DNA from 4 places in the Streptomyces sp. NPDC014891 genome. Region 3 is predicted to be linked to each of the others. Evidence: riboswitches for the same ligand, from Rfam matches in the RefSeq annotation. Region 3 holds a riboswitch; each other region holds the start of a gene.
The links. Region 3 has a riboswitch for cobalamin ahead of ACF09E_RS26175 (cobalamin biosynthesis protein). Riboswitches for the same ligand answer to the same signal wherever they lie in the genome.
Positions count from the first base shown of each region.

Region 1 (4,894 bases), on a different contig from region 3:
CGCCGCGTCCTCGCCGAACGCGAAGGCGTCCAGCGTACGGGCGTGTCCGCCGCAGACGACGAGTCCGACGGCGAGGACGGCGGCACACACACCGACGTCCGTCCAGTCCGCCCCGGCGAGGGAGCCGAGCAGCCAGAACAGGACCCCGCGGGTGGTTTCGGCGTCGGCTGCGGTCATCACGACGAACGAGGTGAGGGCGGAGAAGAGCTGCATCGCCGCCACCCCGGCCAGCACGACGCGGTCGGTCGACCCGCCCAGCGTGTGGCTGAGGACAAGCACCAGGGCGAAGGAGCAGAGCGCGCCGAGGAACGCGCCCCCGGTCACGGAGAGCAGGCCCCCGCCGGCGCCGAGGACGATGACGGCCACCGCACCGGTCGAGGCCCCGGAGGAGACGCCGAGGACGAACGGGTCGGCGAGCGGGTTGCGCAGCAGCGACTGGAGGACCGCGCCGCAGACCGCGAGTCCGGCGCCGCACACGGCCGCGAGGAGGGTACGCGGCAGCCTCAGCTCCCAGACGATGCCGTCGCGGATCGCGCTCAGCCCGGACGGGCTCCCGCCGAGGCGGGCGGCCACGACGGACCAGGAGTCCGAGACGCGGATGTCGGCCGGACCGATCGTGAGGGCGACGGCGACCGATGCGCACAGCAGGACGACCCCGCCGACCGCGGCCACCGGCGCGAGGGCCCGGGACGAGCGGGCGGAGGCACGCACCGGCCGGCCCACCGCGACGGGCCGGTCTGCCTGATCCCGGTCCGGCGGGTCCGCCGTCTCCAGCCCCGGCCGGGTCACTTCGCGAGACCGTACGTCTTGAGCGCGGCGGAGACCTTCTCGATGCCCTCGACCGTGCGGATGGTGGGGTTCATGGCCTGACCGCTGAGGATCACGTACCGCCTGTTCCGCACCGCCGTCATGTTCCGGGTGACCGCGTGCGACTCCAGGAACTCGATCTTCTTCGCGGCGCTCTCCGCCGACTGCGCCCGGCGGGTCAGATCGGCGATCACCAGCACGTCGGGATCGCGGTCGGCGACGGTCTCCCAGTTGATCTGCGGCCACTCCTCCTTCGTGTCGTCGAAGACGTTCTTCACACCGAGCGCCCCGCTGACGATGCCGGGAGCGCCGCAGCAGCCGGCCATGTACGGTCCCTGCGAGTCGGAGAACCAGTAGAGGACGGACGCGTCGCCGAAGTCCGCGCCGGCCGTGGCCTTCCCGACCCGGGCCCGGAGCTCGCCCACGAGCTTCTCCCCGCGCTCCGGCACACCGAAGACGCGGGCGAGGTCCCTGATCTCCCCGTACACGGTGTCCATGGTCAGTGGACTCGTCCGCACACCGTCGCCACCGCCGCCGTTGTCCTTGCCGACGCAGTCGCCGGGGGAGAGGTAGGTGGGCACGCCGAGCTTCGTGAACCGCTCCCGCGGGGCCACGCCGCCCTTGCCGAGGGTGTACAGGAAGGACGCGCTGACGAAGTCCGGTTCGACGTCGAGGACCTTCTCGAAGGACGGGTAGCGGTCGGCGAGCCGGGGCACGGTCGCGTTCGCCTTCTCCAGCCCGCCGAGGACCGGATCGGTCCAGGTGGCGGTGCCCACCATGCGGTCGGCGAGGCCGAGGGAGAGCAGGATCTCGGCCGATCCCTGGTCCAGGGCGACAGCCCGGCGGGGGACGTGGTCGATCTCGACCCGCTGTCCGCAGTTGTCCAGACGGACGGGATGGCCGGGGCCCGCCTGCTTCGCCTCGGGCGCGTCCGCCCTGGTGGTGCCGCCGCAGCCGGAGACGAGGGCGGCGGCGGCCACGAGCAGCACGGCGGCACGGAAACGGGGGGCGAGGGGCACAGGAGGAGTCCTTCTGCGTCAGGGCTCATGCGCGGAGCCTGTCGTACGGTGCTTCCCGGACGACGGCACGCCGTCCGGGGCGCCAGCAGGTCTTCGGACTCGGGGTCGTCCGGACGGAACGCCTTCCCGGGCCCGTCGGGACCCAGTGGCCGCTGCTCCGCCCGTCACCCTCACCGCTGCGCGTCAGCTCCGGATTCCCACCGGATTCCCTGACCCGCGCACATATCGTGTCGATACGTACAGGGGTACGACTGGCCCGGGCAAACTACCACAGGGCGATCTTGGGCCCGGAGGGCCGCCCGCCGGAAGGAATCCCAGGTGAGGGCCGTCTGGTCGCCGCTCTCGCCTGCGAACGGCCGGCCGGTGGATCGCGACCCGGCAGCCGCAGAACGGAAGCGCGTACCTCCGCACGCCCGTGCCGCCGCCCGGGTGCACCTGCCCTCGTGGGCGCATGAGAAGGATCTCTCCGGGCAGCCGAGTGGGGGAGGAGAACAGCATCCCTCCCTACCCGGTAAGGCGGTGTGATCATGGGAAGCGACGTACGGACCGGCCGTCCGAATCTGCCGGACCCGTCGGATCCGGAACTGGCGCCCCCCACGCGTCCTGTCCCTCCCGGCCCGACGGGGCCACCGCCGGAGCCCGGTCGCGAGCCCTGGCACGCGGGGACGACGGAACTGGGCACACCGCCGCCCGATCCGGTGCCTCCGAGCCCCACCCCGGTCCCCGGCCCTGGTCCCGGCCCGCAGCCGGGGCCGGTCCCCGGCCCGGTGCCCACGCCCGGCGGGCCCGACCCGGTACCCCCGACTCCGCCGCAGCCCGGTCCGGACCCCCAGCCGGGCGATCCGCGCCCGGAGCCCGGCCCGCACCCCGGGCCCCTGCCCGGGCCCGTACCGGCACCGGGCCCGGCTTTCTGACGGCTCACGCCGCCTCGGCGAACGGCATCGCGCCGGGGCGGCCCCGGGCACGCCCGGGCGTACGCGGGGCGGTACGACCGTGCGAGGGCGCCGCGTACGCCCGCCGGGTCGCCCGTCCGCGGGCGGTTCAACGCACGAGGTAGACCTCGTCCTCGTAACACCAGGCCCAGTCCTCGTCCGCGGACAGCGTCAGCGCGACCGGATGCCCGGTCCTTTCGTGATGCCGGTACGCGTGCCGCCCAGGCGAGCTGTCACAGCAACCGACGTGTCCGCACGTCGCGCACCAGAGCAGCCGCCGCCAACTCCCACCCGAGGACAGGCAATCGGCGCATGCCTCGGCCGGCGCATCCGGCGCTAGAGGGAGAGCCGCGACATGGTCGCAGGCGCGCCCGCCCTCCGGTCGGCCCCCGTCGTACGCCACGGCCCACGAAGGCCGAGGCGCGTCGAGAGGCCGGTCGGGCCGTGCGTCATCGTCGGATCGGTCCATCGCCCGATTCTCCCGCACCCGAGAGAAAGAAGCCCTGCCGAGCCCCCCGGCCCCAGGGTCCGCCCACCGCGGTACACGGTCGTTCGGAAGGCGGTGAGACGGTCGGCGGGCGCTGGAAGGGGATCCGGGGTTCGTTCGCTTCACGACGACGGCCCGTACGGCGCAACCGCCTGCATCTACGTCGCAGTGAGGCCCCTGGAGACGCGCACCGACATCGGTGGTGCCGGAGGGCCGTCCGCCGGACGTCGGCCGCCCCCGGACCGAAAGGCACGGGGGCGGCCGAGCGGAGCGTGGTCACGCGAGGGACATCAGGGGGCGATGGCCATGTCGAAGACATGGATGCCGCTGTTGTCCGGCAGGACGACGAAGTCGACCTGCTTCGCCGCGTCGAGGGGGATGGAGTGGGCGAACACGCGGTAGGCGATACCGGCGTTCCCGTACCCGCTCGGGCGGTTCCGGCCGTCGGACGACGCGACCAGCGTCGCGCCGTGCGCATCGGCGGGGGAGAAGGACCAGTTGGGGAAGCCGAAGGAACCCTTGGCGGAGGTCCCGTCCCGGTAGTAGACGGTGGCCGTTCCCGCCGCACCGCTTCCGACGCCCGACCCGAGGAAGACGAGCCGGCTGCCCTGCCCGCTCAGCGTGACCGCCTGTCCGGCACTCGCCACGTTGTCCTTCGTGCCGCTCGGCACGTCCGGCCAGGTCAGCTTCGCGCCCAGCGCGCTCACGGACGCGCCGCGGGTCAGGCCGACGGCCGCGAGCTTCTGGGCGGAGAAGCTGTTGCCCTCGCCGTCGTAGTCGCCGGGCGCGGTGTCGGACTCGTCGGTGACGGCGACCCCGTTGTAGGCGGCCTTGAGATCGGCCAGCGGCTCGCCCGTGCGCTGGGACAGCGTGCCGGTGGCGGAGCCGGCACCGTCACCGCCCTTGTACGTCGCGGCAGCGGTGAACGTACGGATCGCGAACCCCGGTCGCTGCTCCGGAACCTGGATCCTGAACTCGGTGACGACGGACTGGCCGGCGGACAGGGCGCCGCTCACGGTGCGTTCGGCCGGCTGCACCGCCCAGCCCACCGGCCCGGCGAAGGACACCTTCAGGGAGCGCATGCGGTCGGGCCCCGCGTTCTTGACGGTCACCTTCACCACCGAGATCGCGGGCCCCTGGAGGTCGACCGGGGAGATGGCCACCTCCGTCCTCGCGGCGGCGGGCGCCGGTGCGGCCGCGAGGACCGGCGTGGGGACGAGAAGTATCGCCGCCGCGGCGGCCCCGGCTCTGAGCAGGCTGATCACTCGGACTGGTCGCACGGTCTGTCTCCTTCGCGAGAGTGCGGGAAGCGGGATGGTCAGCCGACCGGGGGCATGTCGGAGGCGCGCGAGTCCAGGCCCATCCGCAGGTTGACCCAGGAGCCCCGGGTGAAGTCGGGGATCTCGACCGGACGGCCGCCCGCGGCCAGGGACTTGACGCTCAGCGGCACGGGGGAGCACCAGGCGGCCGAGTCGTAGACGTCGATGTCCGGGACGAGCCCGGCCCGCATCAGCTGCACGGTGCGCCACTGCAGCACGTAGTCCATGCCGCCGTGACCGCCGTTGTTGGCCGCGTCGTCACCGATCTTCTTCCACAGCCAGTGGTCGAACTCCTTGCGGTAGGCGTCGGCGGCACGCCAGGAGTGACCG
Region 1 covers NZ_JBIBWF010000004.1:181,277-186,170, reverse strand. Annotated here, with positions in the region: gene ACF09E_RS12725 (FecCD family ABC transporter permease) at 1-711, opposite strand, end outside; gene ACF09E_RS12720 (ABC transporter substrate-binding protein) at 786-1,826, opposite strand; cobalamin riboswitch at 1,912-2,075, opposite strand; gene ACF09E_RS12715 (UBP-type zinc finger domain-containing protein) at 2,868-3,161, opposite strand; gene ACF09E_RS12710 (NEW3 domain-containing protein) at 3,536-4,525, opposite strand; gene ACF09E_RS12705 (Gfo/Idh/MocA family protein) at 4,564-4,894, opposite strand, start outside.
Region 1: another riboswitch for cobalamin. It lies ahead of ACF09E_RS12720 (ABC transporter substrate-binding protein); the one in region 3 lies ahead of ACF09E_RS26175 (cobalamin biosynthesis protein).

Region 2 (4,894 bases), on a different contig from region 3:
GTGGTGGGACGGCGGGAGGTCGGGGTCGTGGTAGATCGCGATCGGGTTCTCGCCGAAGCCGCGCGGCGGCTGGATGAGGACCAGCAGGTTCCCCCGGCGGAGGGCGGCGAGGACGATGTCGCCCTCCGGATTGCGCGAGCGGTCGAGGAACATCTCGCCGGGCGCCGGGCCCCAGTGCTCCTCGACGTGGGTCCGCAGCTCCTCCGGGAGCGTCGCGTACCAGCGCTTGTAGTCGGCGGCCGGGATGCGGACCGGGTTCCTGGCGAGCTGCTCCTCCGTCAGCCAGTCCTGGTCGTGGCCGCCGGCCTCGATGAGGGCGTAGATCAGCTCGTCGCCGTCGCCGGAGACCACGCCCGGCAGGTCCGCCTCGGGCCCGAAGTCGTACCCCTCGGCGATCAGCCGGCGCAGCAGCGACACGGCGGAGGCCGGGGTGTCGAGGCCGACGGCGTTGCCGATGCGGGAGTGCTTCGTCGGGTAGGCGGAGAGGACGAGCGCCAGCCTCTTCTCGGCGTTCGGGATGTGCCGGAGGCGGGCGTGCCGCACGGCGATCCCGGCGACACGGGCGGCGCGCTCGGCGTCGGCCACGTAGGCGGGCAGGCCGTCCTCGTCGATCTCCTTGAAGGAGAACGGCACGGTGATCAGGCGCCCGTCGAACTCGGGGACGGCGACCTGTCCGGCGGCGTCCAGCGGGGACAGGCCCTCGTCGTTCTCCTCCCAGGCGGCGCGCGAACCGGTCAGGCACAGGGCCTGGAGGATCGGCACGTCGAGCGCGGCGAGCGCGCCCGCGTCCCAGGCCTCCTCGTCGCCGCCGGCCTGCGCCTCGGCGGGCTTGGTGCCGCCCGCCGCGAGGACGGTGGTGACGATCGCGTCGGCGGTGCGGAGCCTGTCGATCAGCTCCGGTTCGGGGGCGCGCAGGGAGGTCACGTACAGCGGGACGGCCCGCGCACCGGCGTCCTCGATCGCGTCGCACAGGACGCCGACGAAGGCGGTGTTCCCGCTCATGTGGTGGGCGCGGTAGTAGAGCACGGCGACGGTGGGGCCGGTGGTCGCGCGGGCGGTGCGCTCCAGCGGGCCCCAGGTCGGGGCGGCCGCCGGGGACTCGAAGCCGTGACCGGTGAGCAGCACGGTGTCGGAGAGGAAGCGGGCCAGCTGCTCCAGGTTCGCCGGGCCGCCGTGCGCCAGGTAGGCGTGCGCCTCGGTGGCGACGCCGACGGGGACGGTGGACGCCTCCATCAGCTGCGCGTCGGGAGCCTGTTCGCCGCTGAGGACGACCACCGGCTTTCCGGCGGCGCGCACCGCGTCGAGGCCGTCCTCCCAGGAGCGGAGGCCGCCGAGGAGACGGACGACGACGAGGTCGGCCTCGGCCAGGAGGCCGGTCAGGTCGGCGAGGGGGAGACGGGCGGGGTTGGCGAAGCGGTACTCCACCGGACCGCCGGCCGCGCGGGCGCTGAGCAGGTCGGTGTCGGAGTGCGACAGCAGCAGGAGCATGGCGAGCTCAGGCCTTCCTCGGGGTTGTCCGCGCCCCGGGTGGTCGTGTGGACGGCGGGAGTTCCTGACTCACCCGCGGATGCGGGCTCACAGTGGCGGGACCGCGCCGGATTCTCACCGGGCTTCCTCCCCGGGGTCCTGGGACCCCATGCCGATCTGCATCCTAGATCGTGGCGTCGGCGGGCCCCAGGGAGCGGCGGAGTCGACCGGATCACACCCGCTGGTCGACCGGATCACACCCGCTGGTCGGCCGGTTCCCCGTCGGTATGCTCGCCGCCATGCCGCCCACCCCGCCCCCGACGCCCGAACCGGGCGAACCTCGCACAAGGGACCGTGGCGACGCGTGCCCCGGGGCGCTGCGCCTGCACTCCGCCGACGACGGCCGCCTCGCCCGACTCCGGCTTCCCGGAGGGCGCCTGACGGCACATCAGGTCGAGATCCTGGCGGCCGCCGCGGAGCGTCTGGGCGACGGACGGCTCAGCGTCACCTCCCGCGGCAACGCCGAGCTGCGCGGTCTCGGCGACGACTGCGGGGCCGAGCTGGCGGCGCTCCTCGCCGAGGCCGGCCTGCTGCCCTCCCCCAGCCACGAACGCGTCCGGAACATCGTCGCCTCGCCGGCCTCGGGCCTCGACGGACTCGGCGCGGCCGACGTGCAGTTGTGGGCCCGGGAGCTCGACACCCACCTGCTCTCCGCGCCCTGGGCGGCGGCGCTCTCCGGCCGGTTCCTCTTCGTCCTCGACGACGGGCGGGGGGACGTCGCCGGACTCGGCGGCGATGTGACCTTGGTCGCAGTGGGCGGCGGGGAGGCGGAGCTGCACGTCGGCGGGCGGGCCGTCCGGCTCGCGGCCTCCGACGCGCCCGCGGCCGCGCTGGCCGCGGCGGGCGGTTTCCTGGCCGCCGCCGCCGAGGCCGGCACCGGCGCCTGGCGGGTCCGCGAGCTGCCTCCGGGGTACGGCGTGGACCTCGCGGAGTGCGGGGTCGCCGGGGAATCCGTCCCCGCGCCGGCGCTCCCGTACGGCCCTCCCCCCGCGCCCGGCGTCCTCGGGCCCGCCGCCCTGTCGGTGCTCGCCCCGCTCGGCCGGCTCACCGCCGGCCGGCTGCGGGCGCTGCTCCCCGCCGACGAGGTACGGCTCACGCCCTGGCGCGGGGTCGTCGTGGCCGGAACGGACCCCGGGCGGCTGCCCCTGCTCGACGCGGCCGGGCTGATCACCCGCCCCGACTCCCCCTGGGCCGGGGTCACCGCCTGCACCGGACGGCCGGGCTGCGCCAAGTCCCTCGCGGACGTCCGCGAGGACGCGACACCGGGACCGACCCCGGGCCCCGGCTCCGGCTCGGGACCAGCCCCGGGCCCCGGCTCGGGCTCGGAACCGGCCCCGGGATCCGGCTCGCGCCGATCCGGCCCGCCCGTCCTCCCCGTGCACTTCTCCGGGTGCGAGCGGCGCTGCGGACACCCGCACGGCGTCTGGACCGACGTCCTCGCCACCGCCGGCGGCGACTACCTGGTGAACGGCGTTCCCACCCCCCGTACCGCCCTGCCCGAAGCCGTGACCGCGGCCCGCACGACGAGATGAGCGAGAGCAACAGGATGTTCGACTACGAGAAGGACGGGGCGGAGATCTACCGCCGGTCCTTTGCCACGATCCGCGCCGAGGCGGATCTGGCGGGCCTGCCCGCCGACGTCGCCCAGGTGGCGGTCCGGATGATCCACGCCTGCGGCATGACCGACCTCGTACGCGACATCGCCTGGTCGCCGCAGGTCGTCACGCGGGCCCGCGCCGCCCTCCGGGCCGGAGCACCGATCCTCTGCGACGCGCAGATGGTCGCGAGCGGCGTCACCCGGCGGCGGCTGCCCGCCGACAACGACGTGGTCTGCACCCTCTCCGACCCGTCCGTGCCGGCCCTCGCCGCCGAGCTGGGCACCACCCGCTCCGCCGCCGCCCTCGAACTGTGGCGGGACCGCCTCGAAGGCTCGGTCGTCGCCATCGGCAACGCGCCGACCGCCCTCTTCCACCTGCTCCAGATGGTCGCCGACGGCGCCGGGAGGCCCGCCGCCGTCCTCGGCATACCCGTCGGCTTCATCGGCGCCGCCGAGTCCAAGGACGCCCTGGCCGCACAGGACCTCGGCCTCGACTACCTCGTCGTCCGGGGCCGGCGCGGCGGCAGCGCGATGACGGCCGCCGCGATCAACGCGATCGCCCACGAAGCGGAGATCCAGGCATGACCACCGTGACCGGAAAGCTGTACGGCGTCGGCCTCGGGCCCGGCGACCCGGACCTCCTGACCCTCGCCGCGGTGAAGGCGATCGCCGCCGCCGACGTGATCGCGTACCACTCGGCCCGCCACGGCCGTTCCATCGCCCGCTCGATCGCCGCCGAGCACCTCCGCGAGGACCACATCGAGGAGCGGCTGATGTACCCGCTCACCGTGGAGACCACGGACCACCCGGGCGGCTACCGGGGCGCCCTGAACGACTTCTACGAGGAGGCCGCCGCCCGGCTCGCCGCGCACCTCGACGCCGGACGCACCGTCGCGGTCCTCGCCGAGGGCGACCCGCTGTTCTACGGCTCGTACCAGCACATGCACAAGCGGCTCGCCGACCGCTACGACACGACCGTCATCCCCGGCGTGACCTCGGTGTCCGCCGCCGCCGCCCGGCTCGGCGAGCCGCTGTGCGAGGCGGAGGAGGTCCTCACGATCATCCCCGGCACGCTGCCGGAGGACGAGCTGACGGCCCGCCTCGCGGGCACCGACTCGGCGGTCGTGATGAAGCTCGGCCGCACCTTCCCCACCGTGAAGCGGGCCCTGGACCGGGCCGGCCGCCTGGACGACGCCCGGTACGTGGAGCGGGCGTTCATGGCGGGCGAGCGGACCGGTGACCTCGTGGACGTCGACCCGGAGACCGTCCCGTACTTCTCGGTCGCCGTGCTCCCCTCCCGCGTCGACCGCGAGCCCGCCGTACGGGAGCGGGGCGAGGTCGTCGTCGTCGGCACCGGCCCGGCCGGCGCACCCTGGCTCACCCCGGAGTCGCGCGGCGCCCTCGTCAACGCCGACGTCCTCGTCGGCTACACCACCTACCTCGACCGGGTGCCGGTGCTGCGGCCCGGGCAGATCCGGCACGGCTCGGACAACAAGGTGGAGTCCGAGCGCGCCGAGTTCGCCCTCGACCTGGCCCGCCGCGGCCACCGGGTCGCGGTCGTCTCGGGCGGCGACCCCGGCGTCTTCGCGATGGCCACCGCAGTCCTGGAGGTGGCCTGCGAGACGGAGTACGCGGACGTGCCCGTACGGGTCCTCCCGGGGGTGACCGCCGCCAACGCGGCCGCCGCCGCCGCGGGCGCCCCGCTCGGCCACGACTACGCGACGATCTCCCTGTCCGACCGGCTCAAGCCCTGGGACGTCATCGAGGCCC
Region 2 covers NZ_JBIBWF010000008.1:140,261-145,154, reverse strand. Annotated here, with positions in the region: gene cobN (cobaltochelatase subunit CobN) at 1-1,488, opposite strand, end outside; cobalamin riboswitch at 1,528-1,653, opposite strand; gene ACF09E_RS23305 (cobalamin biosynthesis protein CobG) at 1,755-3,059, shown strand; gene ACF09E_RS23300 (precorrin-8X methylmutase) at 3,056-3,709, shown strand; gene cobJ (precorrin-3B C(17)-methyltransferase) at 3,706-4,894, shown strand, end outside.
Region 2: another riboswitch for cobalamin. It lies ahead of cobN (cobaltochelatase subunit CobN); the one in region 3 lies ahead of ACF09E_RS26175 (cobalamin biosynthesis protein).

Region 3 (4,894 bases):
GAGTCCGCGTTCGACGCGTTCGAGGCGCCGCACGACGGTGTCCGCGGTGTGCGGGACCCGGTCGAGGACGGGGCCGGTGACGGCGTGCTGGCCGTGGCCCTCCAGGCCGTAGGTCCCGGGGCGCAGCGAGGCGAGGCTGCGGGTGAGCGTGATCCGGTCGGGACCCGTGGCGTGCACGGTGAGTCTGGGGTCCCCGGGCAGGGGACGTACGGACGGCGCCTTGAGGGCGGCGTCGCTGGCGTACCGGCCGGCCGCGAACGCGACCGCGCCGACACCGATCAGGGTGGTGACGGCCGCTGCCGTCGCTGTAGCCGGGCGCACGCTCCCAGTCTCGGCAGGACGGGGGCGGTCTGCCACCGGTGGGACCCGGACGGCCCGACCGAGGGGCGCCCGGAGGGGCCGTCGGCGGCTTCTCGTCCGGGGCCGTTCCGGGTGCCGGGAGACCCTCCGGAGGGTGACCTGGGTCTCGTCGGCGGGGTCCCCCGGTCGGATGGTTCCGTCCAGGGGGCGGAACCGGTGGACGGCGGGGGGACGGGGGTGGGTCGCATGTGCCCGGTGATGACCGGTATTACCCGGGGTTGCGGGGTGACCGCATGCTGGACAGCGGAGCTCGGGGAGGCGTAAGCGGAATCCCCGGACGCCGGTTCGGGACACCACAACGCCTGACCCAGTTCACCTTCCGTTCACCCAGGTTGCTTACGTTCGTCCCGCCACTGACCTCAAACGATTGCCTGGGTAAATGGAACACATCACGCTGCTGCTCGCCATTGTGGTCGTGACAGCTCTCGTGTTCGATTTCACGAACGGTTTCCACGACACCGCGAACGCGATGGCCACCACCATCTCGACCGGTGCGCTCAAGCCGAAGACGGCGGTGGCCATGTCCGCCGTGCTGAACCTCGTCGGCGCGTTCCTGTCCGTGGAGGTCGCCAAGACGATCTCCGGCGGGATCATCAACGAAGAGGGCATTCGTACAGAGGTGATCTTCGCCGCCTTGGTGGGCGCGATCCTCTGGAACCTCCTGACCTGGCTGCTCGGACTCCCGTCCAGCTCCTCCCACGCCCTCTTCGGCGGCCTCATCGGCGCCGCGGTCATGTCGGCCGGCTGGTCGGCCGTGAACGGGCCCACCATCGTCACCAAGGTCCTCATCCCGGCCGTCGCCGCGCCGCTCGTCGCCGGCCTCGCCGCGATGGCCGCCACCCGGCTGACGTACAAGATCAAGGCCAACCCCGAGGCGAAGGCCACGGCCAAGGGCTACCGGGCGGGCCAGATCGCCTCCGCCGGTCTCGTCTCCCTCGCCCACGGCACCAACGACGCCCAGAAGACGATGGGCATCATCACCCTGGCCCTGGTCACCCAGGGTGTCGTCGCCCCGGGCTCGAACCCCCCGCTGTGGGTCGTCGTCTCCGCCGGTGTGGCCATCGCCCTCGGCACGTACCTCGGCGGCTGGCGCATCATCCGCACCATGGGCAAGGGCCTCACCGACCTCCAGCCGCAGCAGGGCTTCGCCGCCCAGACCAGCGCCGCGACGGTCATCCTCGCCTCCTCTCACCTCGGCTTCTCCCTCTCCACCACCCAGTCCTGCTCGGGTGCCGTGATGGGCGCCGGTCTCGGCCGCAAGGGCGGCGTCGTCCGCTGGTCGACCGCCACCCGGATGTTCGTCGCCTGGGGTCTGACCCTGCCCGCCGCCGCCCTGGTCGGCGCCGGTGCAGAGTTCCTCACCAAGCAGGGCCCCTGGGGCATCGCCGCCGTCGCCGTCCTGCTGGTCGTCGGCTCGGGCGTCATCTGGTCGCTCTCCCGCCGCAAGCCGGTCGACCACAACAACGTCACCGACGACGACCTCGACGGCGAGCCCGCGGGCGTCGTGACCACCGCCATGGCCGCCGTCACCCCGCCGCCGCCCGCCGGCTCCGTCGCCGCCGTCGCGGACGAGGAGCTCCGGACGACCATCCCCGCGCCGGCCCCCACCGACCCGACCGCTCCCCCGGCCCCCGCCGCCGCGGTCTAAGGAACGAACGACATGAAGATCGACTGGGCAGCTCTCGGCTCCGTCTTCGGAGTCAGCCTCGTGGCGACCGTCGCGCTCGTGGGCCTCTTCACCCTCGGCATCGTCGGCCTCACCAAGCAGGAGGAGGCCGCCGCCCGCGGAGGCTCCGCGGCTCTGGCCCGTACCGCCGCGTACGCCTGCTTCGCGCTGTGCGCGGCGGCCGTCGCGTACGGCATCTACCTGATCGTCGTCTGACGGTCCGCCCCGCCGTCGTGTCTGTGGTGCTCCGCACAGTGACCCGGCGCAGGTCAAGGGTGAGTTGACGGCTGTTCTCGGGGCGTGGTGGACTGCCGGGGCCATTACGGCGGCAGCAGAGGAAGTCCGGTGCGAATCCGGCGCGGTCCCGCCACTGTGACCGGATCCGAGGGTCCGGGAGTCAGGAACTCTCGCCGCCGGTCACGTCGATCCAGGGCGCGGACCCTGAGTGAGGACATGCGCCATGCCCGGCCGCAGCGGAACCGGCCTCACCTCCCCCGGCGTCTTCGCGTACGGCGCGGTCGCCGGTCTCGCCGTCGACCTGCTCGTCGGCGACCCCCGCCGCGGGCATCCCGTCGCCGCGTTCGGCCGGGCGGCCGCCGCGGTCGAGGACCGCCTGCACCACGACCACCGCGGCTGGGGCGCCCTGCACACCGCCGTCTGCGCCGGATCCACCGTCGCCCTCGGGGCGCTCGCCGCCCGGGCCGTACGGAACCGGCCGGCCGCCGCCGTCGCCCTGACCGCCGCCTCCGTGTGGGCGGTCGTCGGCGGTACGACCCTGGGGCGGGAGGCCCGGGCCATCGGCGGGGCGCTCGCCGCCGGCGACCTGGAGGTGGCCCGGGAACGGCTGCCGCACCTCTGCGGACGCGACCCGCAGTCCCTGGACGGACCCGCGATGGCCCGCGCCGTCGTGGAGTCGGTCGCCGAGAACACCTCCGACGCCGTGGTCGGCGCGCTCTTCTGGGGCGCGGTCGCGGGCGTCCCGGGCCTCGTCGGCTTCCGCGCCGTGAACACCCTCGACGCCATGGTCGGCCACAGGTCGCCCAGGCACCGCCGCTTCGGCTGGGCCTCGGCCCGCCTCGACGACGTGGCCGGCTGGCCCGGGGCCCGGCTGACGGCCGCCCTGGCGAGCGTCGCCGGCGGGAACCCGCGCGGGGCCCTGCGCGCCTGGCGGGCCGACGCGGCGAAGCACCCCAGCCCCAACGCGGGCCCCGTCGAGGCCTCCTTCGCGGGCGCCCTCGGCGTACGCCTCGGCGGCACTCTGGCGTACGGCGGCCGGGTCGAGCACCGGCCGGTGCTCAACGGCGGGGGGCGGGACGTGGAGGTGGCCGACATCGACCGGGCCGTGCGCCTGTCCCGGCGGGTCACCGCACTCACGCTGGCCGTCTGTGCCGGCGGCCGACTGATATCCGGCGCCCTGGGCGCGCCGGCCCGGAAGCGGAGGAACGCGTGAGGGGCGGGGGTCTGCTCGTCGCCGGGACCACGTCCGACGCGGGCAAGAGCGTCGTGACGGCCGGCATCTGCCGCTGGCTGGTCCGCAAGGGCCTGAAGGTGGCGCCGTTCAAGGGGCAGAACATGTCCCTCAACTCCTTCGTCACCCGGGAGGGCGCCGAGATCGGCCGCGCCCAGGCCATGCAGGCGCAGGCCGCGCGGGTGGAGCCCACCGCGCTGATGAACCCCGTGCTGCTCAAGCCCGGCAGCGACCGGTCCAGCCAGGTCGTCCTGATGGGCCGGCCGGTCGGCGAGCTGAGCGCCCGCGGCTACCACGGAGGGCGGCAGAAGGAGCTCTTCGAGCCGGTCCTCGCCTGCCTGGAGGAGCTGCGGAGCACGTACGACGCGGTGATCTGCGAGGGCGCGGGCAGCCCGGCCGAGATCAACCTGCGGCGCACCGACATCGTGAACATGGGGATCGCGAGGGCGGCGAGGCTGCCGGTCGTGGTGGTCGGCGACATCGACCGGGGCGGGGTCTTCGCCCAGTTCTTCGGCACGACAGCGCTGCTCGCCCCCGAGGACCAGGAGCTCGTCGCGGGCTACCTCGTGAACAAGTTCCGCGGCGACGTGACGCTGCTGGAACCGGGCCTCGACATGCTGCTCGGACTCACCGGCCGGCGGACCTTCGGCGTCCTGCCGTACGCCCACGGGCTCGGCATCGACGAGGAGGACGGCCTCCGGGTCTCGCTGCGGGGCGCGGTGCGCGAGTCCGTCGTCGCGCCGCCGGTCGGCGAGGACGTGCTGCGCGTCGCGGTCTGCGCGGTGCCCCTGATGTCCAACTTCACCGACGTGGACGCGCTGGCCGCCGAGCCGGGCGTCGTGGTCCGGTTCGTGGACCGGGCCGAGGAGCTCGTCGACGCCGACCTGGTCGTCGTGCCGGGGACCCGCGGCACCGTCAAGGCCCTCGCCTGGCTGCGCGAGCGCGGTCTCGCCGACGCCCTGGCGCGGCGGGCGGCCGAGGGCCGGCCGGTGCTCGGCGTCTGCGGCGGCTTCCAGGTGCTCGGCGAGCACATCGAGGACGAGGTCGAGTCCCGCGCCGGGTCCGTCGACGGGCTCGGCCTGCTGCCGGTGCGGGTCCGCTTCGCACGCGAGAAGACCCTGGCCCGACCGGTCGGCGAGGCGCTCGGGGAGCACGTCGAGGGGTACGAGATCCACCACGGGGTCGCCGAGGTGCTGGGCGGCGAACCCTTCCTCGACGGGTGCCGGGTGGGCGCGGTCTGGGGGACCCACTGGCACGGCTCGCTGGAGAGCGACGGGTTCCGGCGGGCGTTCCTGCGGGAGGTCGCCGCGGCGGCCGGCCGCCGTTTCACGCCCGCCCCCGACACCTCCTTCGGCGCCCTCCGCGAGGAGCAGCTCGACCGGCTCGGGGACCTGATCGAG
Region 3 covers NZ_JBIBWF010000009.1:356,414-361,307, reverse strand. Annotated here, with positions in the region: gene ACF09E_RS26190 (alpha/beta hydrolase) at 1-321, opposite strand, end outside; gene ACF09E_RS26185 (anion permease) at 740-2,008, shown strand; gene ACF09E_RS26180 (hypothetical protein) at 2,021-2,242, shown strand; cobalamin riboswitch at 2,314-2,456, shown strand; gene ACF09E_RS26175 (cobalamin biosynthesis protein) at 2,487-3,476, shown strand; gene ACF09E_RS26170 (cobyric acid synthase) at 3,473-4,894, shown strand, end outside.

Region 4 (4,894 bases), on a different contig from region 3:
GTCAGCGCGCCTTCCGCATGGCGACACAGCTGGCGCTCCTGGAATACGGAGACGGCCTGGACCGCCAGGCCGCCGAGGACTTCCCGCCGGGAGGTCCGGCCCACCGGCTGGCGCGGATCGGCATCGCCAACTACTTCGCCGCCGCGCTGATCCTCCCCTACGAGGCCTTCCACACGGCGGCCGAGGAGTTCCGGTACGACATCGAACGGCTCACCGACCGCTTCGGGCTCGGCTACGAGACGGTCTGCCACCGCCTCAGCACCCTGCAACGTCCCAGGCTGCGCGGTGTCCCCTTCTCGTTCGTCCGCGTCGACCGGGCGGGAAACATGTCCAAGCGGCAGTCCGCCACCGGGTTCCACTTCTCCCGGGCCGGCGGCACCTGCCCCCTGTGGAACGTGTACGAGGCCTTCGCCTCGCCCGGACGCATCCACGTCCAGATCGCCGCCATGCCCGACGGGCAGCGCCATCTGTGGACGGCCCGCGCCGTCACCCGGCACCGGGGCGGCTGGGGCGAGCCCGGGAAGACCTTCGCGATCGGCCTCGGCTGCGAGATCCGCCACGCGCACCGGCTCGTGTACTCGGACGGGCTCGACCTCGACAACGCGGCCGCCGCCACCCCGATCGGCATGGGCTGCCGCGTCTGCGAACGCCTCGACTGCCCCCAGCGCGCGGCACCGCCCCTCGGGCGCCCGCTCCTGATCGACCAGAACGCCAGCACCTTCGTCCCGTACCCCGTCGCCGACCCGTCGGCCTGAGCCGGGGATCAGAGCAGGGGGAACGCCTCGGCCGCCGACACCGGGTCTCCCGCCCCCACCCCGTGCAGGACGTGCGCCAGCACCTCCGCGCCGCGCACCACCCGGGGGCCCGGCCGGTTGAAGTAGGCGGGCCCGTCGAGGACCCACACCGCGCCCGTCGGCCGTCCGGATCGCGCCGCCGCGCCGCGGGCGGGGGTGGACTTACTAGGACGTCCAACTATATCTTCGTGACGAAGCCCGCGGTGCAGGGAAGCCGGTGTGAATCCGGCGCGGTCCCGCCACTGTGACCGGGGAGTGTGCTCTTCCAGCAGGTCAGGCCACTGACGGAAACCATCCGTCGGGAAGGCCGGAGAGCATGCGTTGATCCGGGAGTCAGGATACCGGCCGTGGGGTGTTCCGTGTTGTCCACGAGGATGGAGCAGACACGCATGGCACCGGTACGTGACCACGACCCTGGTGATCCGGCGGAGTACCCGAACCACGAGGCCCTGTCCCCGCGTTCGTGACTCGACGAAGGCGTCCCCGCCTTCCCCTGTCCCGCGGACGGACGCGCGTGCGCGCACCCCGATCGGTGCCGTCCTCGCCGTCCTCGCCGCGCCTTCCTCGGATCCGTACCTGACGAGAGCAGGCTTCGATGGTCCGCGAGCTCACCCATTTCATCGGCGGAAAGCACACCGCCGGCACGTCCGGTCTCTTCGCCGACGTGTACGACCCCAACACCGGCGCCGTCCAGGCCAGGGTGCCCCTGGCCGGACGCGCCGACACCGAGGCGGCGATCGCCGACGCCGAGACGGCCCAGCAGGAGTGGGGCCGGTGGAACCCGCAGCGCCGCGCGCGCGTCCTGCTGCGGTTCCTCCAGCTCGTCGAAGGCGAACGGGAATCCCTCGCCCGGCTGCTCTCCGCCGAACACGGCAAGACCGTCGCCGACGCCCACGGCGACCTGCAACGCGGTCTGGAAGTGGTCGAGTTCGCCGCCGGGATCCCCCATCTGCTCAAGGGGGAGTACACCGACAACGCCGGCACCGGCATCGACGTCCACTCGCTCCGCAGCCCGCTGGGCGTCGTCGCCGGCATCACCCCCTTCAACTTCCCGGCGATGATCCCGCTCTGGAAGGCGGCCCCCGCGCTGGCCTGCGGAAACGCGTTCATCCTCAAGCCGTCCGAGCGCGACCCCTCCGTACCGCTGCGGCTCGCCGAGCTGTTCCTGGAGGCCGGTCTCCCGCCCGGCGTGCTGAACGTCGTGAACGGCGGCAAGGAGGCCGTCGACACCCTCCTCGAAGACCCCCGCGTGCAGGCCCTGGGCTTCGTCGGGTCGACCCCGATCGCCGCGCACATCTATGCCACCGCCGCCGCCCACGGCAAGCGTGCCCAGTGCTTCGGCGGAGCCAAGAACCACATGATCGTGATGCCGGACGCGGACCTCGACCAGGCCGCCGAAGCCCTCATCGGGGCGGGCTACGGCTCCGCCGGCGAGCGCTGCATGGCGATCTCCGTCGCCGTCCCCGTCAGCGAGGAGACGGCCGACGCCCTGGTGGCGAAGCTGAAGGAGCGCATCGCCTCCCTGCGCATCGGGACCTCCGACGACCCCGACGCCGACTTCGGGCCCCTCGTCAGCCGGGACGCCCTGGAGCGGGTCGACCGCTACGTCGGGATCGGGGTCGAGGAGGGTGCGGAACTCGTCGTCGACGGACGGGGGTTCACCCTCCCCGGCCATGAGAACGGCTTCTTCGCCGGCGCCTCGCTCTTCGACCGCGTCACCCCGTCCATGCGGATCTACCAGGAGGAGATCTTCGGCCCGGTGCTGTGCGTCGCGCGGGCCGCCGACTACGAGAGCGCGCTCCGGCTGCCGAGCGAGCACGCGTACGGCAACGGCGTGGCGATCTTCACCCGGGACGGCGACACCGCCCGCGACTTCACCCGGCGTGTCAACACCGGCATGGTCGGCGTGAACGTCCCCATCCCGGTCCCTGTGGCCTACCACACCTTCGGCGGCTGGAAGCGCTCCGGCTTCGGCGACCTCAACCAGCACGGCCCCGACTCGATCCGCTTCTACACCCGCACCAAGACCGTGACCTCCCGCTGGCCCTCCGGGGTCAAGGAGGGCGCGAGCTTCACCATGCCGACGATGGGATGAGCGCCGTGACCACCCTCACCGAGGACCAACTGGCCCTCGCCGAAGTCACCCTGGACTTCGCCCAGGAACAGCTCGCCCCGTACGCGGTGGCCTGGGACCAGGACAAGCACTTCCCCGTCGACGTCATCCGCAGGGCCGCCGCGCTCGGCCTCGGAGGCGTCTACGTACGGGAGGAGCACGGCGGCAGCGGACTGGACCGGGCCGACGGCGTCCTCGTCTTCGAGACCCTGGCGACCGGCTGCCCCTCCATCGCCGGCTACCTCTCCATCCACAACATGGTCGCCTGGATGATCGACCGCTACGGCGACCCGGCCCAGCGGGCCCGGTGGCTCCCCGGCCTCTGCTCCGCCGAGACCCTGGGCAGCTACTGCCTCACCGAGCCGGGCGCCGGATCGGACGCCGCGGCCCTGCGCACCCGCGCCGAACCGGACGGCGACCACTACGTCCTCAGCGGAGTGAAACAGTTCATCTCCGGTGCCGGATCCTCCGACCTGTACATCGTGCTGGCCCGCACCGGGGGAGGCGGCCCCGGCGGGATCTCCGCCTTCGTCGTCGAACGCGGCGACCCGGGCGTCTCCTTCGGCGCGAACGAACGCAAGATGGGCTGGAACGCGCAGCCCACCCGGCAGGTCGTCCTCGACGGCGTGCGGATCCCCGCCGACCGGCGCCTCGGCGCCGAGGGCGACGGCTTCCGCATCGCCATGCACGGCCTCAACGGCGGCCGCCTCGGCATCGCCGCCTGCTCCCTCGGCGGCGCCCAGAGCGCCCTCGACCGCAGCCTCGCCCACCTCGCCGACCGCGAGGCCTTCGGCGCACGCCTGCTCGACGCCCAGGCCCTGCAGTTCCGCCTCGCCGACATGGCCACCGAACTCACCGCCGCCCGCGCCCTGGTACGGCAGGCCGCCGAGGCCCTCGACCGCGGGGACCCGCAGGCGGTGCAGCTCTGCGCCATGGCCAAACGGTTCGCCACCGACACCGGCTTCTCCGTCGCCGACCGCGCCCTCCAGCTACACGGCGGCTACGGCTACCTGAGCGAGTACGGGATCGAGAAGATCGTCCGGGACCTGCGGGTCCACCGGATCCTGGAAGGGACCAACGAGATCATGAACGTCATCGTCGCCCGCGGCCTGACGGAGAGTCTCCGATGACCGAGGACGTGCTCGTCCGCACCGAGGGCCGCACGGGCCGGCTGGTCCTCAACCGCCCCCGGGCGCTGAACGCCCTCACCCACCCCATGGTGCTGCGCATCGAGGAGGCGCTCACCGCCTGGCGGGACGATCCCGCCGTCGACGCGGTGGTGATCTCCGGCGCGGGGGAGCGCGGACTCTGCGCGGGCGGCGACATCCGGGCCATCCACGAGGACGCACGGGCGGGCGGCACGGCCTCCGCCGCCTTCTGGCGGGACGAGTACCGGCTCAACGCCCTCATCGCCCGCTACCCCAAGCCGTACGTCGCCCTCATGGACGGCATCGTGATGGGCGGCGGCGTCGGCCTCTCCGCCCACGGCTCGGTCCGCGTCGTCACCGAACGCTCCCGCGTCGCCATGCCCGAGACCGGCATCGGCTTCGTCCCCGACGTCGGCGGCACCTACCTCCTGGCCCTGGCGCCCGGCGAGCTCGGCACCCACCTCGCCCTCACGGGCGCGCCCGTCGGCGCCGCCGACGCCCTGCTGTGCGGGCTCGCCGACCACTTCGTACCGTCCGAACGACTCGACGGGCTGGGGGACGACCTGGCGCGAACCTCCGTGCGCGACGCGCTGGCCGAGCACGTCGCCCAGGCACCCCCCGGTGACCTGGCCGCCCACCGGCAGTGGATCGACCACTGCTACGCCGCGGGCACCGTCGAGGAGATCGTCGACCGCCTCGTCGCGAGCGGTGTACCGGCCGCCAAGGAGGCCGCCACCACCCTGTCCGCCAAGTCTCCGACCGCGCTCAAGGTGACCCTGACCTCGCTGCGCCGCGCCCGGGGCCTCGGACCGCTGGAGCGCGTCCTGGAACAGGAGTAC
Region 4 covers NZ_JBIBWF010000004.1:589,018-593,911, reverse strand. Annotated here, with positions in the region: gene ACF09E_RS14555 (short-chain fatty acyl-CoA regulator family protein) at 1-755, shown strand, start outside; gene ACF09E_RS14550 (hypothetical protein) at 764-904, opposite strand; cobalamin riboswitch at 979-1,159, shown strand; gene ACF09E_RS14545 (CoA-acylating methylmalonate-semialdehyde dehydrogenase) at 1,390-2,889, shown strand; gene ACF09E_RS14540 (acyl-CoA dehydrogenase family protein) at 2,886-4,037, shown strand; gene ACF09E_RS14535 (enoyl-CoA hydratase/isomerase family protein) at 4,034-4,894, shown strand, end outside.
Region 4: another riboswitch for cobalamin. It lies ahead of ACF09E_RS14545 (CoA-acylating methylmalonate-semialdehyde dehydrogenase); the one in region 3 lies ahead of ACF09E_RS26175 (cobalamin biosynthesis protein).